Regions from separate parts of the Devosia sp. T2-14 genome, predicted to be linked through region 3. Evidence: riboswitches for the same ligand, from Rfam matches in the RefSeq annotation. Region 3 holds a riboswitch; each other region holds the start of a gene.
What was found. Region 3 has a riboswitch for cobalamin ahead of ACZ5WT_RS08425 (ribonucleoside-diphosphate reductase subunit alpha). Riboswitches for the same ligand answer to the same signal wherever they lie in the genome.
Positions count from the first base shown of each region.

Region 1: another riboswitch for cobalamin. It lies ahead of ACZ5WT_RS02955 (LLM class flavin-dependent oxidoreductase); the one in region 3 lies ahead of ACZ5WT_RS08425 (ribonucleoside-diphosphate reductase subunit alpha).
Region 2: another riboswitch for cobalamin. It lies ahead of ACZ5WT_RS10170 (CbtB domain-containing protein); the one in region 3 lies ahead of ACZ5WT_RS08425 (ribonucleoside-diphosphate reductase subunit alpha).

Region 1 covers NZ_AP027921.1:602,700-610,263, reverse strand. Annotated here, with positions in the region: gene ACZ5WT_RS02965 (FecCD family ABC transporter permease) at 1-730, opposite strand, end outside; gene ACZ5WT_RS02960 (ABC transporter substrate-binding protein) at 742-1,737, opposite strand; gene ACZ5WT_RS02955 (LLM class flavin-dependent oxidoreductase) at 1,734-2,762, opposite strand; cobalamin riboswitch at 2,920-3,130, opposite strand; gene ACZ5WT_RS02950 (metalloregulator ArsR/SmtB family transcription factor) at 3,207-4,016, shown strand; gene ACZ5WT_RS02945 (dihydrofolate reductase family protein) at 4,013-4,612, shown strand; gene ACZ5WT_RS02940 (PhzF family phenazine biosynthesis protein) at 4,736-5,536, shown strand; gene ACZ5WT_RS02935 (caspase family protein) at 5,814-7,247, shown strand.
Region 2 covers NZ_AP027921.1:2,063,564-2,071,127, reverse strand. Annotated here, with positions in the region: gene cobW (cobalamin biosynthesis protein CobW) at 1-938, opposite strand, end outside; gene ACZ5WT_RS10175 (CbtA family protein) at 935-1,666, opposite strand; gene ACZ5WT_RS10170 (CbtB domain-containing protein) at 1,688-1,873, opposite strand; cobalamin riboswitch at 1,910-2,152, opposite strand; gene ACZ5WT_RS10165 (DUF2164 domain-containing protein) at 2,326-2,580, shown strand; gene ACZ5WT_RS10160 (DMT family protein) at 2,714-3,010, shown strand; gene ACZ5WT_RS10155 (zinc ABC transporter substrate-binding protein) at 3,040-3,984, opposite strand; gene znuC (zinc ABC transporter ATP-binding protein ZnuC) at 4,133-4,930, shown strand; gene ACZ5WT_RS10145 (metal ABC transporter permease) at 4,930-5,748, shown strand; gene ACZ5WT_RS10140 (Fur family transcriptional regulator) at 5,738-6,151, shown strand; gene rsmD (16S rRNA (guanine(966)-N(2))-methyltransferase RsmD) at 6,277-6,834, opposite strand; gene ACZ5WT_RS10130 (pseudouridine synthase) at 6,838-7,564, opposite strand, start outside.
Region 3 covers NZ_AP027921.1:1,701,788-1,709,351, reverse strand. Annotated here, with positions in the region: gene ACZ5WT_RS08445 (c-type cytochrome) at 1-539, shown strand, start outside; gene ACZ5WT_RS08440 (outer membrane protein assembly factor BamB family protein) at 621-2,381, shown strand; gene ACZ5WT_RS08435 (substrate-binding periplasmic protein) at 2,443-3,255, shown strand; gene ACZ5WT_RS08430 (hypothetical protein) at 3,259-3,867, opposite strand; cobalamin riboswitch at 3,977-4,130, shown strand; gene ACZ5WT_RS08425 (ribonucleoside-diphosphate reductase subunit alpha) at 4,229-7,090, shown strand; gene ACZ5WT_RS08420 (ribonucleotide-diphosphate reductase subunit beta) at 7,183-7,564, shown strand, end outside.

The DNA.
Region 1 (7,564 bases), 1.1 Mb from region 3:
ACTGCGCCGAGCCGAAACCGCCCAGGGTCCAGAACAGCACGCGAGCGGCCAGTTGCGGATCGGGCGAGGTCAGGACCAGAAGGCTGGTGGCGGCACTCAGAACCGAGCTCATGGCGATGCCGGCGAGGACCAGCCGGGTCGGCGTCATCTGGCCGCCGGTTCGGGCCACCCAGAAGACAATGATCAGCGTGACCAGCGCGCCGGCAAAGGCCGAGAAATAGAGCGTGAAGGCCCCAAGGCTGAGCAGGCCCCAGCGCATGACGATGACCGCGCCGGTGGCCGCGCCGGATGAGACGCCCAATATGCTGGGACCGGCGAGGGGATTGCGCACGATGGCCTGGATGGTCATGCCGGTCGCGGCCAGGGTGGCTCCGACAATGCCGGCGAGGATGACCCGCGGCATGCGGGTTTCGAGAATGATCGTGTCATAGACGCCGCGCCAGGTGGCGGGCACGATTTCGGCGCCGGAGAGGCCGTTGACCAGCACCCCGAGCGCGGTGGGCGCGGGCACATGCACCGAGCCGAACATCAGCCCGGCCATTGCCAGAACGAGCAGGATTGCGACCAGCATCACCATCGCCGCGCCATAGGACAGGCGCGAGGCCTGCCGCAATGGCGGCACCGGGCCTGCGGCGGGCTGGGCCGCCGCATGGTCGGCCCTGCTCGACCGCAGCACGGCGAGCAGCCGGCTTTGGTCGATGGGCGGGGTGAGGTCTGATCGCAGGTTCATGGGGTCGGGCTCTATTCGGCGAAGGCTTGCGGGTGGAAGGCGCGGGCCAGGCGCTCGACCGCATCGACGGTGCTGGGGCCGGGCTGGCCCTGCACGGAATCGATGAGGATGAAGCGGTCGTTGAGAATGGCGGGGACGTTGGCGATGGCCGGGGTGGCCTTGAGCGTCGCAATGCGGGCCTGGCCGAGTTCGGTATCGGGATCGGCAACGACCTGGCCGCCGGCGGTGCCGGAATAGAAGACCACGATGAAGTCGGGCTCCCGCTCGGCCACCTGCTCCCAGCTCACTTCGCCATAGCGCTTGGCCACATCGGCAAAGATGTTGTCGCCACCGGCAGCGGCCACGGCCTGCGAGAGCAGGGTATTGCCCAGCACGCCATTGGGTGCGGACTCGCCGCCATTGTAGATGAAGACCGAGAGTGGCTCGGTGCCTTCGAGCGCCGTCTTGACTGCATCGAGGCGGGCGGAAAGGCTCTCGACAACCGTCTCGCCGCGCTCGGCGACGCCGAAGATCGTGGCGACCGAGCGGATTTCGGCGAAGAGTTCATTGAAGCCGAAGCTGCCGAGATTGCAGCCCTCGACATTGAGGCGCGTCTGCATGCCCAGATCGTGCAGCTGGTCGCGGGTGTGGCGGGACTCGCTGAAGCCGTCGGGATAGCCGGCATAGACAAAGTCCGCCTCGGCATCGAGCAGTTCCTCGGTGGTGGCGACCAGCGGGGAGAGGACCGGAATGGTCGCATAGGCATCGGCATAGGCCGGGCTGATCTTGAGATTGGCCATGTAGGAGGTGCCAGCCATCTGCCCTTCGAGGCCCAGCGCCAGCATCAGTTCGGTGGCGTTGTTGGAAAGCGTCACGGCGCGCTGCGGGGCGGCGTCATAAACGGTGGCGACGCCGCAATTGTCGTCGGTGACCGGGAAGGTCTGCGCCGAGGTGGGCGCGGCCAGCAGGAGCGCGCCGAGCGCCAGTGCGCTGCCGAGCCTGATACTGCGTGAGAGAATAGTGGTCATGGCGTGTCCTTTGGTTCGCTTGAGATCGGGGGAAGGGCTTGGAGGGCGGGCAGCACTTCGTGCCCGAACAGGGTCGACATGGCTTCCGCCTCGTCGTCGGCAATTTCGCCGTTGCAGTTGAAGATCAGGCGGATGCTGTCGATGCCGGTCGCGGCGCGCAGGGCGAGGAGCTGCTCCAGGCAATCGCCGGGGCTGCCGGCGATCATCTGCTGGGTGAGGAAAACAGCGGGGTCGATGGGCTTGATGGTGTCGAGCGGCCGGTTCTGGGCAATGGCGTAGCGCCGCCGCCGTTCATAAAGCCGGGGCAGCAGGGCATCGACAGCAGCAAGCGCCACCTGCCGCGTGGGTGCGATGGTGACGTAGCGCGAGATCGAAAAGTCGGCGGGGTAACGGCCGCTCGTATTGCCGGTCAGGTCGTCATAGACGCCAAGCTGGCGCTGCTCGGAGGGTTCAAGGCTGAGCAGCAGGGGCAGCCGGTGGCTGACGCTGAGGCGGATGGTTTCGGGCGTGGATCCGGCCAGGTAGACCGGCACGGTTTCGCCCGGCGCCAGCAGCGGGCCGACGGCATGGCTGGAAGGGGGCCAGACGCTGTTTTCGGGCACAAGGGTTGGCCCGTGCCAGGCCGATTGCATCAGGGCGAAGGATTGCTCGAAGAGGTCTCGCGACTGTGCAGCGTCGATCCCCAGCGCCTGCAACGTGGCAGGGAAGGTGCCCCGGCCAATGCCGAAATCAAACCGTCCGCTGCTCTGCCAATGCAGTTGCGCGACCTGCTCGGCCAGCAGGAACGGATGATAGAGCGGCAGCACCACAATCGAGGTGCCGACCCGCATCCGCTCGGTGCGCGCAAAAATGCTTGCCGCCAAAAGGAGCGTCGAGGGATAGGGATCGGGCGGCTGCTGGAAGTGGAACTCGTTGAACCAGATGCCGTCATAGCCCAGCGCGTCCATGCGGGCGCAATAGGCAAGGACGGCCCGGTGATCGAGCGACTTCGCGCCGCGGGTAAACCCGGCGATATCGACCCTCATGACGAGAGCCCGATCAGATCGTGTGTCGAAAGAGAAAAGTCCTGGGCGTCAAACCGCATCCGGCCGTGCATCCCTGTTCGTGGATGCAGTGACTCGTGTTCGCGCGCAGCATTCTGGCGTGTTCATTGCCTGCCCCCTGCCGGGACACCTCGCCCGACTTCATGGTGTTGCCTGGGCAGGTCTCCTGGCTCGCGGCTCAAACGCCCTTCGCTACCTTCCCGGATCCCGGGGGATCCAGTGGCTTGCTGCGAAAGGCTTGCCGCTTACAGTTGCGAGGGCAGCCACGGTATTGGCCCCTGATGGGTAGTCCGCACCGTGTTCCCTTTTAATCCGCGCGTCATGGCGGAACCAAAGCACTGGTCTCTTCGCATGATGGGGCGGGGAGGGCAAGATGGGTGAATTATATTCATTGACAGGAATATTCTGTTTTGTGAATATATATGAATGAAACAGATAGCGACTGCCTTTGGTGACGACGCACGATGGCGCATTCTCGAGCTGCTGGCCGAGCGGCCGCGCTCGGTTGGAGAAATCGTCGAGATCACAGGACTGCGGCAGCCGCAGGCGACAAAGCACCTGCAGACCCTCGCGCAGGCGGGGCTGGCAACGGTGTTTCCGCTCGGCCAGCGCCGGGTCTATGCCATCGAAACCGGACCCCTGTTGGCAGTGCGCGGCGGGCTGGACGAGCTGCTGGCAACGGCGGAAACGCATCGTGGGGCGCGGGACATCGTCGAACGCTATTGGGCGGCCATCCAGGCCGACGCCACAGAGGCCGACAGGGACCGCTGGGCCGATGGGCGCAGCTTTGTCTTCGAACGCACCATGCCGCACGCGGCTGATCGCGTGTGGCAGCATTGGATCGATCCTGACCTGTTGGCAGGCTGGTGGGCGCCGCCATCGCTCAAGGCTATCCGCTGCCTGATCGAGCCCCGGCCGGAGGGGCGCGTCGTGCTCGACTATGAAGGGGCAGGGGAACACCATCGCTCCGAAGGGCAGGTCGTGCTGGCCGAAGCGCCCAACCGGCTGGTGTTTGACCTCACCGTGCTTGACGCGGCGGGCGGGGCGGCGTTCACGGCGCATTACGACCTGTCGTTGAGCGAAGTCGCCCCCGGCCAAAGTCTGATGCAGCTGGGCATGACCATCACCGAGACGACGGTGGAGGCACTGCCTTTCATCGCCGGCATAGAAACAGGCTGGAACCAGGTCCTTGACCAGTTGCAGGCCGCAGTCGCAGGAACAGGAGCATCGAAATGACCAAGCTGAATGGCCGCCGCGTGACCGCCAATCTGAGCCTCACCCTCGATGGGCGCTATAACGGCCCGGGTGGCGCCACCGACCTCAGCCAGATCGTGCCCTATGCGATCACGGACACGGCGCGGGATCACATGACCCGCATCTGGGAGAATGCCACGACGGCGGTGCTGGGACGGACCAATGCCGAAGGGTTTTTGGGCTTTTGGCCAACCATAGCCGATAATGAACAGGCCGACCCGCGCGATCGCAACTTTGCCAAGTGGCTGGTGGGCGTCGACAAGGTGGTGTTCTCGTCGACGCTGAAAACCAGCCCCTGGGCGCGGACCAGACTGGTCAATGCCCCGGCCGCCGAGGTGATTGCGGACCTCAAGCAGCAGGGCGAGGGCGATATTCTGGTCAATAGCAGCGCCAGCATTATCAAGGCGCTGCTCGCCGCCGATATGATGGACCGGCTCTACCTCATGATCTGCCCCGAAATCGCCGGAAGCGGCGAACGGCTATTCGAAGACGGGCTCCCCGGCGGCAAATGGGCCCTGACGCGCAGCGATGCCGGCAAACAGGGGGAACTCGCCCTGATTTATGATCGGGTCAGGTAAGGCCGGGTCAGGGGTTGGTGTTCGTGCCGAACATAAGCGGTTTCCTCTGCTGGCGGTCCATGGCCGCCGGTCGCTGTTTCTCGCTATAAGGTGTGGAGACGCAGTCCAGGGTGAGGTTTTTCCATGCGCATGTACCAGGTCGATGCCTTTACCGATCAACTTTTTGGGGGCAATCCCGCCGCCGTTCTCGTGCTCGAGAAATGGCTGCCGGACGATCTGATGCTGGCGATTTCGCAGGAGAACAACCTTGCCGAGACTGCCTTTGCCAAACGACGCCCGGACGGAGCGTGGGATTTGCGCTGGTTCGCCCCTGCTCATGAGGTTGATTTCTGCGGTCATGCCACACTGGCAACGGCGCATATACTTTTCACCCAACACAAAGCGGATTCCGATCTTGTCTTTCATACCCGTGTCGGTGAGCTGAGGGTATCAAAAGCAGAGAGGGGCTACCGCCTCGACATTCCCCGGCTGGACCCTGAGCCCATCGAGCGTCTGCCGCCGGAAATAGCGGACATTTTTTCTGAGCCACCCGTCAGTATTTTCCGAAATTTCGAGAACATATTTGCGGACCTCGGCAGTGCAGAGGCCGTCCGCACCTTCGTGCCTGACCTAAACGCAATCGGGAAGCTTGGTTCGGTCGGTCTCGTGGTGACGGGAGTGGAGGCCAGCGGGGAACCGGCAGATTTCGTCTCGCGCTATTTTGCACCCGGAGCCGGTATTCCGGAAGATCAGGTTACAGGGTCCATACATGCAACGCTGGTGCCCTATTGGGGTACGAAGTTGGGCCGTGACAGGCTGATGGCCTTTCAAGCTTCTGCGCGCGGCGGGTGGCTGGACTGCGAGTTGATGAACGAGAGCGTCCAGCTGGCGGGCAATGCCGTGACCTTCATGACAGCGACCATTTCCCTGCCGGACGCCCGCTGACCAGAAGCCGCTTCGTCCGCATTGTGGGCAAGGACCGGGTGAGCAATGAGGCCGCTTCCGACCCCATTGCGGGCGTTTTCCCTAGAGACACCAGCGCCTAAGAGCGGACCTGCTTCATCCACTTGCATATCAGGGCAGATCCGCGACACGTTGTTTCACGCCTCTCAAAGAAGCATTCAGGAGAGTTCGTCGCTTCTGCTCGGCCATACAAGCTTGCGCTCTCGTGTGCCGGCAGGTTGAAGTACTTCTTCGACCTTGTCGGCGTCCGGAGAGTAATTTGACATCGATAGCCATTCTGATTGGAAATGCGGCTTATGAACAAGAGGACGATCTGGCGTGCTGTGCCGAAGACGTGAAGGCCATGACCGCCCTTGTCGAGGCCACTGGGCGTTTCGACAATGTCTACGCGCGGACAGACGTCGATTCAGACGCCATGCGTGACCTACTGCGCACCACTCTTTTGCCTACTGGCGAGTATGAGGAGATATTCTTCTACTTCTCTGGACACGGAGCTCAGATCGGCGGCGACCTCTTCTATTGCGGCACTACTTTTGACGGGGGGAGGCCCAACGAGACTGGAGTGTCACATACCGAGGTGCTGAACTTGCTACGACCTGCCGCGCCCAAGCTGCTCGTGAAGGTGATCGACGCCTGTTATTCTGGTGCGTTGCTTGTTAAGACCCAAAGAACTACGCATCCCGTCGTCAAGGAGGGCTTGCGCAACATTCTGCAATTCTCCTCTTCGAAGGATGATCAGACTTCTTGGGGCGGCGAGCAGTTAAGTGCTTTTACGAGGGCTTTTCTGGAGGCGAGCGTACGAAAGACCGAAGGGACGGTTTACTACTCCGACATTGCCAATACGCTCCGTGACGATTTCCTGGAGAATGACGATCAGACGCCATTTTTCTTCAATCAAGGCACCGGGCGAGAGGCCTTGGTATCGGATGCAGCTATTTTGGCAGGTTTCAAAGAACGCCTTGCGAAGGAATGGGGCAGTTCGACTTCGATAGCTATTGATCACGCATCGCCGGTACCTATCGAACCCCCAGCTACACCGACATTTGAGGAGCTGCTGGAAAGGGCCGAAGAACGGATGACATCGCCAGAGGGCGCAAATGCGTTGGTTGGCCAGATATTTGACGGGGTGCTCGCCACGTTCGATGCGAGCAGCTTCTCCGGACTATTCGAAAAGGATGTTTCCGAGCACAGTTACTACGACGAACCGACTGCGGAGGAGTTCATGATCCGCGTTTTAGCTCGGGAGAGCCGTCCTGATCGACTTGTGACCGCCGAGATTGATCGCGTCAAGAAAAGGGCATCGCCATGGGACTTAGGTTTGTCTGCCCTTACGATGGCGATAAACCCCGAATGGACCGAGGAATACACCCTTTCTTTGAACTGTTCGCTAGACCGTGCACAGCTATGTGTCTCGTTGACGCCTAAGTATCGCTCCCTCCAGCAACTGAAGCTTGTCCTAAGTTGCGCGCCCAGCCTCGATCATTGCTATTTGTTCGAACTTGTTACGCTTCATCCAAGAACGGATTGGGAGAAATTCAGCACATCCGGAACTGAGGCTGTTCGGCGATGGTATAAGCTGGAGTGGAACCAATCCGTGGATCACGTGGTCAAGAAAATCTGCGACGGGTTGACTAAGTCGATCCAAGATCACGTCAACGCGATAGCCAAGCGCCTATCGGACGATAAGGATTAATTGGCAACGGGGGATCCGTCGATCTGAGGCATCGTTTGCTCGGCTGGATGAGCATTTTTGTCGTTGGGCAGCTGGTTGGGTGCACCAAATGACCGAGCACTTTCGTTGTGACTAGGCAAGCACCTCTTATGTCTCCTAGGGCTCCGTTTCATCCAGGAGCGGACAGTCCGCTTCCCACCCCATTTCGGCCATGTCTTACTGCCGCCTCACGGGCTCGCGCAAAAAGACCAGCAAAATCAACAGAAGCCAGAACCGGCCGGTTCTTCCGCTGAAAAACTAACCACTAACCATCAACCAGCAACAGAAGTAGATATCGC
Region 2 (7,564 bases), 360 kb from region 3:
AAATAGGCGGTGACACGGGGACCGACGGCCTGGATGGCCAGCCGCGCTGCAGCGCCGGGAACCGCAGCGAAACCCTTGAGGCGCAACACATCGTGGTCCCGGATGGTCTGCTCGATCACCGCCAGCAGCTGATCCTTGCCAGCGATTTCGGGCAGGCGGATCGAGAAGCTGTCGAAGTCGTCATGCTCATGGGTTTCCCCGCCATGCTCGAGCTCGTGATGGCTGGGCCGGTTGGCGATATCGTCCTCGCTGCCCATGCCCATGCCGAGCAGTGCCGCGATATCGACATGGCCGTTGCGGGCGCGGATCAGGCCGACGCCGGGGCGCATTTCGGCGCGCAGGTTGGCCTCGACCTTGTCGAGCATTTCCGGCTCGACAAGGTCGGATTTGTTCACGATCACAAGGTCGGCCACCGAGAGCTGGTCCTCGAACAGCTCGCCCAGCGGGGTTTCGTGGTCGAGCATTTCGTCCTGGCGGCGCAGGGCGTCGACGGCGGCTTCGTCGGCGGCAAAGCGGCCTTCGGCGAGCGCTGCCGCGTCGGCGACGGTGACGATGCCGTCGATGGTGACCTGGGCCTTGATCTCGGGCCAGTTGAAGGCGCGGATCAGCGGCTGGGGCAACGCCAGGCCGGAGGTTTCGATGACGATGTGATCGAACTTTTCGGGGCGGGCGAGCAGCGCCTGCATGGTGGGAATGAACTCGTCGGCCACGGTGCAGCAGATGCAGCCGTTGGACAGTTCGACCATGTCCTCTTCGCGGCAGGTCTCGTCGCCACAGCCGGCAAGGATGTCCTTGTCGACGCCGAGGTCACCAAACTCGTTGATGATCAGGGCGATACGCTTGCCCTTGGGGGCGTGCGCGAGCAGGTGCCGCACGAGAGTGGTCTTGCCGGCACCGAGGAAGCCGGTGATGACGGTGGTGGGGATCTTGGTGGTCATGCGAGGGCTCCCGCGGGGTTGGCGCTGCGGGCAGCGAGAAGGTCATTGAGCTTGCCGAAGACGGTGCCCAGGATCAGCCAGAACACCAAAGCGGTGCCCAGGGTGGCGGCGGCAAATTCAGCGGCGAGATGGGCCGGAACGGCGCTTGGTTCATCGGGCGCAGCAGGGGCGCCGATGATGTGCGGGATAACCACGAGGGCGATGGCGATCGCAAAGGCCCAGCCGGCGCGGGTCTTGGCGAGCAGCAGCATGGCGCCGCCGGTGGCCAGGGCCGTGCCCGCCCACCAGATCTGGCGCGGCAGCACTTCGGCCGCCGGCATGCCCGGCAGTTCGGGCGGCAGGCCATAGGCCGGGGCCAGCGAGAAGGCCGCAAAGCCGGCAATGCCCCACAGGAACCCATTGGCGAAAGTGATCGGAATGCCGGCAAACAGCGAGACGGCGCCGATGACCAGCGCGAAGCCGGCCGCGGCGAGCAGGGTCGCCAACGTCGTATAGGCGGTGCGCTCGAAGCCATCCTGCGGCGCCCACTCCTCGGGCTCGGCGGCCGTCGTGGCAGCGGCGTCATGGGTGTGCTCGGCCTCACCCGGACCGTGGCTATGCCCGCCTTCGCCCTCGAAGGTCTCGGCATGCAGGATCAGCGGCGTGATGCGGAACTGCTGGATGGCGGCATTGACCAGGCCAGCACAAAGGGCTGCGACAAGCGCAGCAAAAAACAGATTGCGAAACATGATGGTTCTCTCTGTTCTGCCTTAGTGGCAGGGGAAGCCCATGGCATGACGGGTGTCGTGCGCGCCGTTGTGCAGGCGATAGTCGCCCGCAAAGCCGGTGCCGACCAGCAGGGTCAGGCCAAGCATCAGGGCCAGCGAGCCTGCGATCAGGCGCTGGGAGAGAGAAAGCGACTGGATACCAGTCGAAACGTTGGTCGCGGTCGTCATAGCAGCACCCTCCGTGCGTAATGGTTCTGGGCGTTGAGCCCGGCTAAGGTGCTGGCAGGTCTCCTGGCTCACGGTGATTGCCGCTCCCCTCGCCTTCCCGATCGCTCGCGATCAGTGGCCTTTTGAGAGGAGCGCACCGCTTACAGTTGCGGGGGCAGCCACGGTTTTGCGCCCTGATGGGTACGTCGCACCGTGTTCCCTTTCCTTCCTGCCGGATACGGCGGGAAGGGTATCCCCTTGCCACTACGGACGCGGGGAACCAACACAAGACCAGAGTTACGCCGCCCGAGGGGTGCGGGTCAATCAATGGATTCAGGCTGGGGATAGTCGGGGGGCGCCGATGATCGGAAACGGCTCCGAATGGCAAGGGCAAAGCGAGTGGCACAGTGTCGCCGAACCCGCCCCGCCCGCCACCGGCGACTCACGATATGAGTGAGGCAAAGGAGACCCCTATGAAACCGATCAAGTTCAGCCGCGAAGAAACCAAGGCCATCGTGGGCGAGATCCAGGACTATTTCCGCGACGAGCTGGACCAGGATATCGGCGCCATCCCAGCAGAAATGCTGATGATGTTCTTCGTCGACAAGATGGGCGCGTATTTCTACAACCGCGGCGTCTATGACGCCCAGGCGCTGATCCGCGAGCGCATGGACAGCCTGACCGATGATATCTTCGGACTGGAGCAGCCAACCAAGAATCTGCGCTGAAATCCGCTTTCGCGGCGCGCCGGCCATGGCTAGATAGCCGGGCCGGAGTTGCCGGTGATTTCAGGAGGAAGCCTTGGGCTTCAACGTCGCTGTGCTGGCCCCGATCGGGCTGCTGATCGCCTCAAACGTCTTCATGACCTTTGCCTGGTATGGGCACCTCAAATTCCCCGCAGCCTCGCTGTGGGTCGTGGTCATGGTGAGCTGGGGCATCGCGTTCTTCGAATACTGGCTCGCCGTTCCGGCCAATCGCATCGGCTACGGCGTCTATTCCGGCGCCGAACTCAAGACCATCCAGGAAGTTATCTCACTATCGGTCTTCGTGCTGTTCAGCGCGTTCTACCTCGGCGAGAAGCTGACATGGAACCACGGCATCGGCTTTGGGCTGATCGCCCTTGGCGCTTTCTTCATTTTCCGCGGCCCATTGAAATAAGGGCGAGGGGCCCCCCTCGCCCCATCAAACTAGTTCAGGCAATCAACGAGGCTGGTGGCCAGCCCGCGCAGCAGCTCGGGATAAAGGTTGGGCCCTTCGGTCAGCGCACCACCTTCGGGATCGAGCACACCGGCCTTGGCGCCGGTATTTTCAGTAATGGCACCGATGATGGCCGGCTCGAAATTGGGTTCGGCAAAGACACAGGTGGCGCCCAGCTCGGCGACCCGCGCCTTGAGCTCATCGATACGGGCGGCGCCCGGCATCACGTCCGGCGTGACGGTGACCGACCCCGCCAGGTTGAGGCCGAAGCGCGCCTCAAAATACTGATAGGCATCGTGAAAGACCACGAAGGGCTTGTCGGCAACCGGAGCCAGAGTGGCGGCGATTTCGGTCTCCAGGACCGCCAGCGCCGAGATTTCTGCGGCGGCGTTGGCCTCGTAAGCAGCGTCATTTTCGGGGTCCGCTGCGGCAAGGGTCGACGCGATCTGCGTCACCATCAGCGCGGCATTTTGTGGATCGAGCCAGAAGTGCATGTCAGCCTCAGCATGATCGTCGTGGTCGTGATCGTGGTCATGCGCTTCGCCCTCTCCATGCTCATGGTCGTGGTCATGAGCGGCGAAGGCGCCGCCCTCGCGCATGGGCAGCATGGTGATTTCAGGGTTATCGGCCAGCTCAACCACCTGCGCCTTGACCGCCAGTGTATCGAGCGCCTTGGCAAGGAACAGCTCGAGCCCGTCGCCGGTCCAGAACACGATATCGGCGGCTTCCAGCGCCCCGGCATCGGAGGGCTTGAGCGCATAGGTGTGCGGCGAGGCCGAGCCCCGCACGATGAGGGTGGGCTCGCCGACACCGGCCATGACCGCGCTGACCAGTGAATGCACCGGCTTTATGGATGCCACCACATTGGGCGCGGCCATGGCGCTGGTGGTGAGCAAAGCTGCTGATAACAGCGTGAGCGGGGTGAGCAGATGCATCGGCGGACCTCGTTTGACGGCGTGATATGTTATGTTATTACGCTTGCAGCGGTGTTATGCTATAACGTATTGAAGAGCGTCAAGGGGTAATTTGGGGCGGCGATCCATGATCCGGCCACGACGCGCTCCCGCTGAAACGGATGATCTTATGGATGCCTCGGCAACGAAAGAAACGCTAATCACGCTCAGCAATGCGAGCGTTACCCGGGGTGGGCGCACGCTGGTCAGCGGCGTGGACCTGACGATTTCGCGCGGCGAAATCGTCACGCTGATCGGCCCGAACGGCTCGGGCAAATCGACCACGGCCAAGCTGGCAACGGGCGTGCTGAAGCCCACCACGGGCACGGTGACGCGCCAGGCGGGCCTGCGCATCGGCTATGTGCCGCAAAAGCTGGCCATCGACTGGACGCTACCCCTCACGGTCGATCGGCTGATGACCCTGACCGGGCGCTACAGCAATAGCGAAATCGAAGCGGCACTGACGGCCGTCGGCGCGGAAAAACTGAGCAAGGCGGCGGTGCAGGAGCTTTCGGGCGGCGAGTTTCAGCGCGTGCTGTTTGCCCGCGCGATGATCCGCCAGCCTGATCTGCTGGTGCTCGACGAACCAGTGCAGGGCGTCGACTTCTCCGGCGAGGTGGCGCTCTATGACCTGGTGCGCAAAATCCGCGACACCACGCGCAGCGGCATCCTGATGATCAGCCATGACCTGCATGTGGTGATGGCCGAAACCGATACGGTGATTTGCCTCAATGGCCATGTCTGCTGCCGTGGCACGCCAGCGGCAGTGAAGCGGAGCCCGGAATATCTGCGGCTGTTCGGCGAACGCGCGGCGGGATCGCTGGCGATCTATCAGCACCATCATGACCATGAACATGACCCGGACGGGCATGTGCATCCCCATGATGAGCATGCGGTTCACAGCCACGCACACGACGGAGCACGCTAATGTTCGGTGACTACTTCTCTCGCGCCCTAATTGCCGGCGTCGGGTTGGCGCTGGTGGCGGGGCCGCTGGGCTGTTTCGTCGTGTGGCGGCGCATGGCCTATTTTGGCGACACCATGGCCCATTCGGCGCTGCTAGGTGTGGCGCTGTCCATCATTCTCTCAATGAACATGACGCTGGGCGTCTTCGCCGTGGCAGCCCTGGTGGCAGGGGCGCTGATCGTGCTGGAAAAGCAGGCGACGCTGTCGACGGACGCGCTGCTCGGCATTCTCAGCCATTCGACGCTGGCGGTTGGCCTCGTGCTGGTGGGGTTCCTGACCACGGTGCGCATCGACCTGATGGGGTTCCTGTTCGGCGATATCCTGGCCGTGTCGGTTGAGGATATTGCCATCATCTATGGCGGCGGGATTGCTATCCTGGCCATCTTGATCCTCGGGTGGCGGCCACTGCTGGCGTCGACCGTCAGCCCCGATCTGGCCGAGGCCGAGGGCTTGCGACCTGAAGCCAGCCGACTGGTGCTGATGATCCTGATGGCATCGGTCATCGCCATTGCCATGAAGCTGGTGGGTGTGCTGCTGATCACCTCGCTGCTGATCATCCCGGCAGCAACGGCGCGCCGTTTGAGCTCCACGCCCGAGATGATGGCGGTGACGTCAGCCGTTCTGGGCGCGCTGGCCGTGGTGGGTGGCCTGTTTGGCTCGCGCACCTGGGACACCGCCTCTGGCCCTTCCATCGTGGTCATGGCTCTATTCGTATTTCTGGTATCGCTGGCGATTCCCGTTTCGCGACTGTTTGGCAGGAGAGTGACTCATGGCGCATAGCCACGACGTTCCGGTTGATCTGACCCGCAATCAGGGGCTGGTGCTCGGCACGCTGAGCCAGTCAGTCGGCCCTCTCAGCGCCTATGACATTCTCGACCGGCTGCGTGCCGATGGGCTGCGGGCCCCGTTGCAGGTCTACCGCGCGCTCGACAAGCTGGTGGAACGTGGCCTCGCGCATCGGCTGGAATCGATCAATGCCTTCGTCGCCTGCGCAGACGAAGATTGCCATCGCGCCGGGCTGATCGCCTTCGCCATCTGCGGCAGCTGTGGCAAGGTGGATGAATTCACCGACGCGGTAATCGAGGAGCGGCTTGGCGACTGGGCCGGCGCCAAGGGCTTCAAGGTGGAGCGCACGACTATGGAAATCCGCGGCAAATGCGCGGAGTGCCTGAAGGCGGCTTAGGCGGAGAGCCCCCCACCTAACCTCCCCCTGGTAGGGGGAGGGACCACCCGGTGAATGGGGCGAAATCTCGCACAGGCTCGATCTGTTCCTCCCCCTACCAGGGGGAGGTTAGGTGGGAGCCTGCGCTAAGCCCCAAACCGCAGGAAATGTACGGCGGCGGCGCCGTATTCGCGGCGGTCATCCAGCGTGAAGCCGGGCGGAATTTCCACCGTGGCGTCGACGCTTTCCTCGAACACGATGGTCGCATCGGGAGCGAGCCAGCCATTGGCGGCGATGCCGGCCAATGCCTTCTCGCCCAGGCCCTGGCCATAGGGCGGATCAAGGAACACCAGATTGAACTGGCCGAACGTGCCCGGCGTGCCCAGATCGGTGGCATCGCGGCGCAGGAGCTTGGTGACGCCCCCTGCCCCGAAGGCCTCGATATGGTCGCGGATCAGTCCCCGGCCCTCGGCCCCAACCTCGACAAAGGTGACGTGGCTGGCGCCGCGCGACAGGGCTTCCAGCCCCAGCGCGCCGGTACCGGCAAACAGATCGAGCACGCGCACACCCTCAAAGACCGGGCCGATGCGGCTGGCGAGGATGTTGAACATCGATTCGCGCACGCGGTCGCCCGTCGGACGAATGGAATCGTCCGACGGCGAGCTGAGGGCTTTACCCCGGAATTTACCGGCAACAATGCGCATCGGTTAGGCCTTGGGGCGACGCGGTGCGGAGGGCCGGCCGGCGCCGCCGGACGGACGACCACCACCGGATGGGCGACCTGCGCCACCCGGACGACCTGCACCGCCCGAAGGACGGCCAGCGCCACCTCCAGGCCTGCCGCCAAAGCCACCCGACTTGCCGAAACCGCCGGGACGCGGGCCACGGGCGGGAGCAGCGCCATCGCGCTTGGGCATTGGCTTGCCATCGGGACGCATGCGCGGCTTGCCATAGGTCTTGGCCTCGGAACCGAACTCGTCACGACCCGGACGCTGAGGGCGGTCGGAGCGCTGCGGGCGATCCGAATGCTGAGGACGCTCGGAGCGCTGCGGACGGTCGCCATCGGGCCGGAAACGCTGTGGCTTGTCGCTGAAGTTACGGCCGGGACGCTTCACCTCGCCCTTGAAGGCGGCGCCTTCACCGCGCTCGCTCTCTGGACGCAGACGCGGCGTGTATTCGCGTGCCGGCGGACGCTCGGCCCCGGCGTCGCCACGACGCGGACCGCGCGGCGTGCCTGTGAACTCCCGACCCTGCGGGGGACGCGAACCGCCCTCGGGGCGACCTGCACCGCCGGGTCGACGATCATCTTCGCGGCGCGGGCCGCGCGGCTTGTCTCCAAATGGCTTCTTATCGCCAAACGGCTTTTTGTCACCAAACGGCTTTTTATCGCCGAAGGGCTTCTTTTCAAATGGCTTCTTGCCGCCCGCAGGGCGC
Region 3 (7,564 bases):
GCATGGTCTTGCAGACCCTGCCCTCGCAGGCGCAGGCGCAGGTATTCACGGAAGCCCAGGCAGATGCCGGGCAGAAGGAATATGATGGCCAGTGCGCTATGTGTCACGGCGCCGAGCTTCTCGGTCCTGACGCACCCGCACTCAAGGGCCTCGAAGTCATGCACAACTTCGATACCGCTGCCGGCATGTATGGCTACATCTCCGCAGCCATGCCTCCGCAGGCTCCGGGCCTCCTCGGCGAGGAGACCTATGTGAACATCATGGCCTACATTCTGAAGGTCAATGGTGCTCAGCCCGGCGACACCGCTCTCACCGCGGCGCCTGATGTTCTCAACAGCATCAAGCTTGCCGAAGTGACCAGCACTGCATCTGCTGCCCCCGCAGCCGACGCGGCTGCTACCTCCACCGAAGCGGCCCCCGCTGTTCCTCAGGCTTACACCTGGGGCAAGACCCTGCCATCCATCCTTCCGGAACCGGCAGAAGCAGCGGGCGTACCTCAGGCTTACACCTGGGGCAAAACCCTTCCCACCAAGAACTGATCAGTTTGATTTTTACCCTTGAGACATTGGCAAAGGGCCCGGATTTCGGACTCGATGGAATGCTCAGAGCGGAGGAATAGAATGAACAAGAACTTCTTCAAGGTCGCACTGGCTTTGACGGTGAGCCTGACCACCCTTGCGGGTGTTGCTCATGCTCAGGGCGTGCGTGAAAACTACGCACCGGTCACCAACGACATGGTCCTGAATCCCCCCGATTCCGCATGGCTGTCCTGGCGCCGTACGCTGGACAACCAGGGCTACAGCCCGCTTGATCTGGTCAACCGCGACACCGTGAAGGACCTCGAGCTCGCTTGGGCCTGGCCGATGGCCGACGTTGGCATCCAGGAAACCGCACCGCTGATGAACGACGGCGTGCTGTTCCTGCAGACCAACAACAACATCGTGCAGGCACTCGACGCCCGTACCGGCGACCTGATCTGGGAATACCGCCCGGCTCTGGCCAAGATCCCGGCTGAATGGGGCTACCAGCTCTACCAGTCGCGCCGCCAGAAGAACTCGATCGCGCTGTATGAAGACACCGTGGTCCTGACCACCGTCGACGCTCGCATCATCGTCATGAACGCAAAGGACGGTAAGGTCCTGCGCGAAGTTCAGGCCTTCGATTACAACCAGGGCTACAGCTACACCGTTGGCCCGATCGTTGTGAACAACAAGATCATCTCGGCCATCTCGGGCTGCTCGATCTCGGGCACTGCCGGCGGTTGCTACATTGTCGCGCACGACTTCAACACGCTTGAAGAACTCTGGCGCTTCAACACCCTGGATGATCCGAACAACCCTGCGCAGGGCGCAAGCTGGGGTGAAGTTCCCCCCGAGAACCGTTGGGGCGGCACGCCGTGGGCAACGGGCTCGTATGACGCTCGCACCAACACCACCTTCTGGGGCGTCGGCATGCCGGCTCCTTATGCTGAGCTGATCCGTGGCTCGGGTGATGGCGATGTGCTGTACACCAACTCGTCGCTGGCACTCGATGCCGACACCGGCGAGCTGAAGTGGTACTACCAGCACATGCCGCGCGATAACTGGGATCTGGACTCCCCGTTCGAGCGCGTCCTGGTTGACGTTGAAGAAGGCGGCGAGACCAAGCACCTGATGGTGTCGGTCCCCGGCAAGAACGGCATCTTCTTCGCTCTCGATCGTGACACCGGCAAGTATCTCTGGTCGCAGGAAACCGTGTACCAGAACTCGGTCACCAAGATCGACGAAGACGGTACGGTTCACCCGAACGAAGACCTGATGGTCAAGGCACTCGGCGAAGAAGCGCTCATCTGCACTTCCGTGTCCGGTGGCAAGCTCTGGCAGGCTGGCGCTTACAGCCCGCTGACCCAGCAGTTCTACGTCCCGCTCACCGAGGCCTGCAACACGGTTTCGGCTACCCAGACCGAGTTCACCGCTGGCAACGCCACCGGCGCAATGAAGTTTGGCCCGCGCGTTCTGCCTGAAGGCATCACCGAGGCTGGCCTCGTGGAAGCCATCAAGGTTGGCACCACCAAGTCGGAAGGCGAAGGCTGGAAGGTCCGTCAGCGTCCTTCGATGACCTCGTCGCTCCTGGCGACCGGTGGTGGTCTGGTGATCGGCGGCGACGCTGGCCGCTACGTCAAGGCATGGGATCAGGAGACCGGTGACGTTCTCTGGCAGCAGCGCCTGAACGCCCCGATCGGCGGTTCGCCGATGACCTACGAGCTCGATGGCGAGCAGTACATCGTGATCCCGACCGGCTTCAGCGCCGCAGCGGGCTCGATCGCCTCGGCCTTCCCGGAAGTTCCGCTTCCCTCGGGCACGGGCAACTCGATCTTCGTCTACAAGCTGCCCAAGAACTAATTGGTGCAGTAATGATTGGAAGGGGGCCGCGAGGCCCCCTTCCTGCTTTCAGGAGACCCAAATGAAATTGCTCACCCGTCTGGCGTCCGTCCTCGCCGTCTGCCTGCTGGCCCTGCCCGCCCAGGCCCAGGTCCTGCCCCAGCAGCTGCTCAACCAGCAGCGCGGTTTGCAGGGCAACAATATCCGCGCCTGCGTCGATGACTTCAGCCCCGGCGGTAAGCTTGACCGCGCCGTGGCCCAGGCCATTGCCGACGCGCTGTTCCTCAAGGTCGAATATGTTCCGGCGCTGCGCGGTTTTCCGCTCGATGGCGACGGCTATCTCGCCGAAATGCAGGTGCACCTGACCAATGACTGCGACCTGCTGATGGGTGTCGCGGTGCAGCCCAATTCTCCATTCCCCGAATGGGCCGCGGTGACCCGCCCCTATGCGAACGTGCCCTTCGTGCTCGCTGTCGCCGACCCGTCCTACACCAAACTGGGCGATATTCCGGTCGGCAGCACCATCGGCACCGCCATAGCCAGCCTGGGTGAACGCGTCTTCGCCACCACCATGCTGCAGCGTCCCAAGGACCAGCGCTGGAAGCGCCTGCCCTATGCCGACAACAAGCTGATGCTCACCCGGCTGCTTGAAGGCAAGCTGGCCGGCATGCTGCTCTGGCAGCCCGCCCTGGCCCAGCTGATGGCCGAAGACCCCGCCGCTGCCAACCTCAAGGTGGCCGCGCTCGATCCGGTGCCAGCCGCCAATGTGCAGGTCGGTGCGCTGATTGCGAGCAGCAACACCTATCTGCGCAGCCAGGTCGACAATGCCATCGCCGAGCTCACCGATGACGGCACCATCACCCAGATCATGGCCGATCTGAGCATGGCGCAGTAGCGTCTAGAGACGGGAGAAATATGGGGCCAGCATCGGCCCCATATTCGGCACGAAGCCGGCAACCAGCGCCAGCACCAGCACGACATTGACCGGCACCACCAGGCGCCGCCATTGCCTGGCCCTCTCCGGCATCGCCGCAAACAGGAACAGCCCGCCGATCAGGCCGGGCAGCGGCAACAGGTTGAGTGGTACCGACATCAGGATGATCTCCTGCAAGGCCACCGCCACCTGCAGCATGGCATAGCCCGCCGTGCGCGGCACATAGGTGGCAATCAGCTGGCGTACGCCATCGAGCAGGGGCACCAGAGCCAGGCTCGCCGCCAGCACGGCCAGCGCAATCCCCACCAGCGCCAGCCGCCCGCCTTTCAGCGATTCCGGCTGCGGCGCGTGATAGCGGATCCAGGTGGTGCGGAACAGCACCGCCATGGCCATGCCGGGCATCGAAATATGATCGAGTGGATTGAAGCTGAAGCGGTCGCCCTTCTCCCCTTCCTCGCGCCGCAGCAGCGCGATCAGCAGCGTCAGCAAGCCGCCCTGAAACGCCGCATAAAGCAGCCCGGCGGCGAGGCGCGACATGATGGCCTGGAGGGAAAGATCGTTGAGAAGGGACATGCTGTTCCGGGCCTTGCTGCGCGAGCCCGCTCTATAGCAGAGCGTCAGCCGAACAAAAATGCAGATGTCGCCCTCGACAAGCCATTGACGCGAATCCCGAACTAGACCACTACATGTAGTGTGTCGTGGTTACCCGGATCGCAAGGACGGGTGATAATAGGGAAGCTGGTGCGAACTCAATGTTCCAGTCCAGCGCTGCCCCCGCAACTGTGAAAGCCCGCATCCCGGGCAAGCCAGATACCTGCCACGACAGGTCAAAACGTCCATGGGCGGGGTGTCCCGATTGGTCGCGTCGCCGCTTGGCCGTCTGGTCATGCCTCTGCGCGCCCTGTTGCCCCCGCCATCCACCTACGGGGGTCCAATGTCGCAGATCACAGCCTTTCCATCCCAATCCGCATCAGCCGAGCCCGGCTATTCCATCCTCAAGCGCAATGGCGGCATCGTGCCCTTCGATCCCGCCAAGATCGCCGTGGCGCTGACCAAGGCTTTCCTTGCCGTCGAGGGACACGAGGCCTCCGCCTCGCGCCGCGTGCATGAGACCGTCGCCCGGCTCAGCGACGAGGTCGCCACCGCCCTCACCCGCCGCGCCAAGGACGGCCGGGTCTTCCACATCGAGGACGTGCAGGATCAGGTGGAGCTGGCGCTGATGCGCGGCGAGCACCAGAAGGTCGCCCGCGCCTATGTGCTCTATCGCGAAGACCGCGCCCGCGCCCGCGCCGCCACCACAGCGCCGGTGGCCGTGGCCTCCGCCCTGCGCATGACGTTGGCCGATGGCCGCCTCGCCCCGCTCGATGAAGCCCGCCTCGCCACCGTGGTCGCGGAAGCCTGCGCCGGCCTCGAGGGCACGTCGCCGCAGACCATCCTCGCCGAGACCCGCCGCAATCTCTATGACGGCATTTCGCTCGACGAGCTGGCGCTGGCCCCGATCCTCGCCGCCCGCACGCTGGTGGAAACCGAGCCCAATTACGCCCTGGTGTCTGCCCGCCTGCTGCTCGACAAGCTGCGCCGCGAAGCCCTCACCTTCGTCTCCGGCCGCCCCGACATGGCGACCCAGGCGGACATGGAAACCCGCTATGCCGACTATTTCCCGGCCTACCTCCAGCGCGGTATCGAACATGAGCTGATCGACCCCGAGCTCGCCCGCTTCGACGTCAAGCGCATCGCCGCCGCCATCAAGCCCGAGCGCGACATGCAGTTCCAGTATCTGGGCCTGCAGACCCTCTACGACCGCTATTTCCTGCATGTCGAACGGCAGGTCTTCGAGCTGCCGCAGGCCTTCTTCATGCGCGTCGCCATGGGCCTGGCCATCCGCGAGATCGACCGCGAGGCCCGCACCATCGAATTCTACGACCTGCTGTCGAGCTTCCATTTCATGGCCTCGACCCCGACCCTGTTCAATGCCGGCACGCTGCGCCCGCAGCTCAGCTCCTGCTTCCTGACCACCGTCGCCGACGATCTCGACGGCATCTTCAAGTCGATCAAGGACAATGCCCTGCTCGCCAAATATTCCGGCGGCCTGGGCAATGACTGGACGCCGGTGCGGGGCCTGGGCGCCCATATCAAGGGCACCAATGGCGAGAGCCAGGGCGTCGTGCCCTTCCTCAAGGTTGCCAATGACACCGCCATCGCGGTCAACCAGGGCGGCAAGCGCAAGGGCGCGGTCTGCGCGTATCTCGAAACCTGGCATGTCGACATCGAGGAATTCCTCGATCTGCGCAAGAATACCGGCGACGACCGCCGCCGCACCCATGACATGAACACCGCCAATTGGGTGCCGGACCTGTTCATGGAGCGCGTCGAGGCGGGCGGCGACTGGACCCTGTTCTCGCCCGATGAAACGCCCGACCTGCACGATCTCTACGGCCCCGCCTTCAAAAGCGCATACGAGGCCTATGAAGCGAAGGCCGCCGCCGGCCAGCTCAAGGTCTCCCGCACCGTCAAGGCGCTCGATCTCTGGCGCAAGATGCTGACCATGCTATTCGAGACCGGCCATCCCTGGATCACCTTCAAGGATCCCTGCAACATCCGCTCGCCGCAGCAGCACATCGGCGTCGTCCACTCGTCAAATCTCTGCACCGAGATCACGCTCAATACCTCCAAGGACGAGGTCGCCGTCTGCAATCTCGGCTCGATCAACCTGCTCGCCCATATCGGTGCCAACGGCCTCAATCTGGTCCTGCTCAAGCGCAGCGTCGACGTCGCCATGCGCATGCTGGACAATGTGGTCGACATCAATTTCTACACCATCCCCGAGGCCCGCAGGTCCAATCTGCGTCACCGCCCGGTGGGGCTGGGCCTGATGGGCTTTGCCGATGCGCTGCAGGCGCAGGGCATTGCCTATGCCTCCGACGCAGCCGTCGCCTTTGCCGATAGCTCGATGGAAGCCATCAGCTACTTTGCCATTTCAGCTTCGGCCGATCTGGCCGAAGAACGCGGCGCCTATGCCAGCTTTGAGGGCTCGCTGTGGAGCCAGGGCATCCTTCCCATCGATAGCCTGGAACTGCTGGCGCAGACCCGCAGCGAGATCAATATCGACCGCAGCCAGCGCCTCGACTGGGAGACCCTGCGCCACCGCGTCAAAACCGTCGGCATGCGCAATTCCAACACCATGGCCATCGCGCCCACCGCGACCATTTCCAACATCTGCGGCGTCAGCCAGTCGATCGAGCCGGGCTACCAGAACCTCTATGTGAAATCGAACATGAGCGGCGACTTCACCGTGGTGAACGCCCAGCTGGTGCGCGATCTCAAGGCGCGGGGGCTGTGGGACGAGGTGATGATCTCCGACCTCAAATATTTCGACGGCTCGGTCGGCCAGATTGACCGCGTGCCGGCCGACCTCAAGGCCATCTACGCCACCGCCTTCGAGCTGGATGCGAGCTGGCTGATCGCCGCCGCCTCACGCCGCCAGAAGTGGATCGACCAGGCGCAGTCGCTCAACCTCTACCTCGCCAATCCCTCGGGCAAGGCACTGGATGCGCTCTATCGCTCGGCGTGGAAGGCGGGCCTCAAGACCACCTATTACCTGCGCTCGCGCTCGGCCACCCATGTGGAAAAATCCACCCTCAAGGGCACCGACGGCAAGCTCAATGCCGTGGCCGTCACCGCACCGGTCATCACCGCTCCGCCCGTCGCAGCGCCTGTCCGCACCGGGCTGATCATGCCCGTCATCGACGGCCCCGCCTGCCTTATCGACGATCCCGACTGCGAAGCCTGCCAGTAACCGCGCCCTCAGTCGTCTCCCTCCCCCTCGCGGGGGAGGTGCAGCTCCGTATTCCCGGCGACATGCCGCTCGCAACAATCAGGAACCCCCAAATGTCCCTCGAATGGACCACCAACCAGCCCAACCCCGCCCGCATCGATCCCACTGGCGGCCGCGTCTCCGTTGACGACAAGGCGATGATCAATTGCCGCGCCGACGTGAACCAGCTGCTGCCGCTCAAGTACAAATGGGCCTGGGAAAAATACCTCAACGGCTGCAACAACCACTGGATGCCCACCGAAGTCTCGATGCAGGCCGATATCGCCCTGTGGAAGAGCAAGGACGGGTTGACCGATGACGAGCGCCACACGCTCAAGCGCAATCTGGGCTTCTTTGCCGCCTCAGAGAGTCTTGTCGCCAACAATATCGTGCTGGCCATCTACCGCCACCTGACCAATCCGGAATGCCGGCAATATCTGCTGCGTCAGGCCTTCG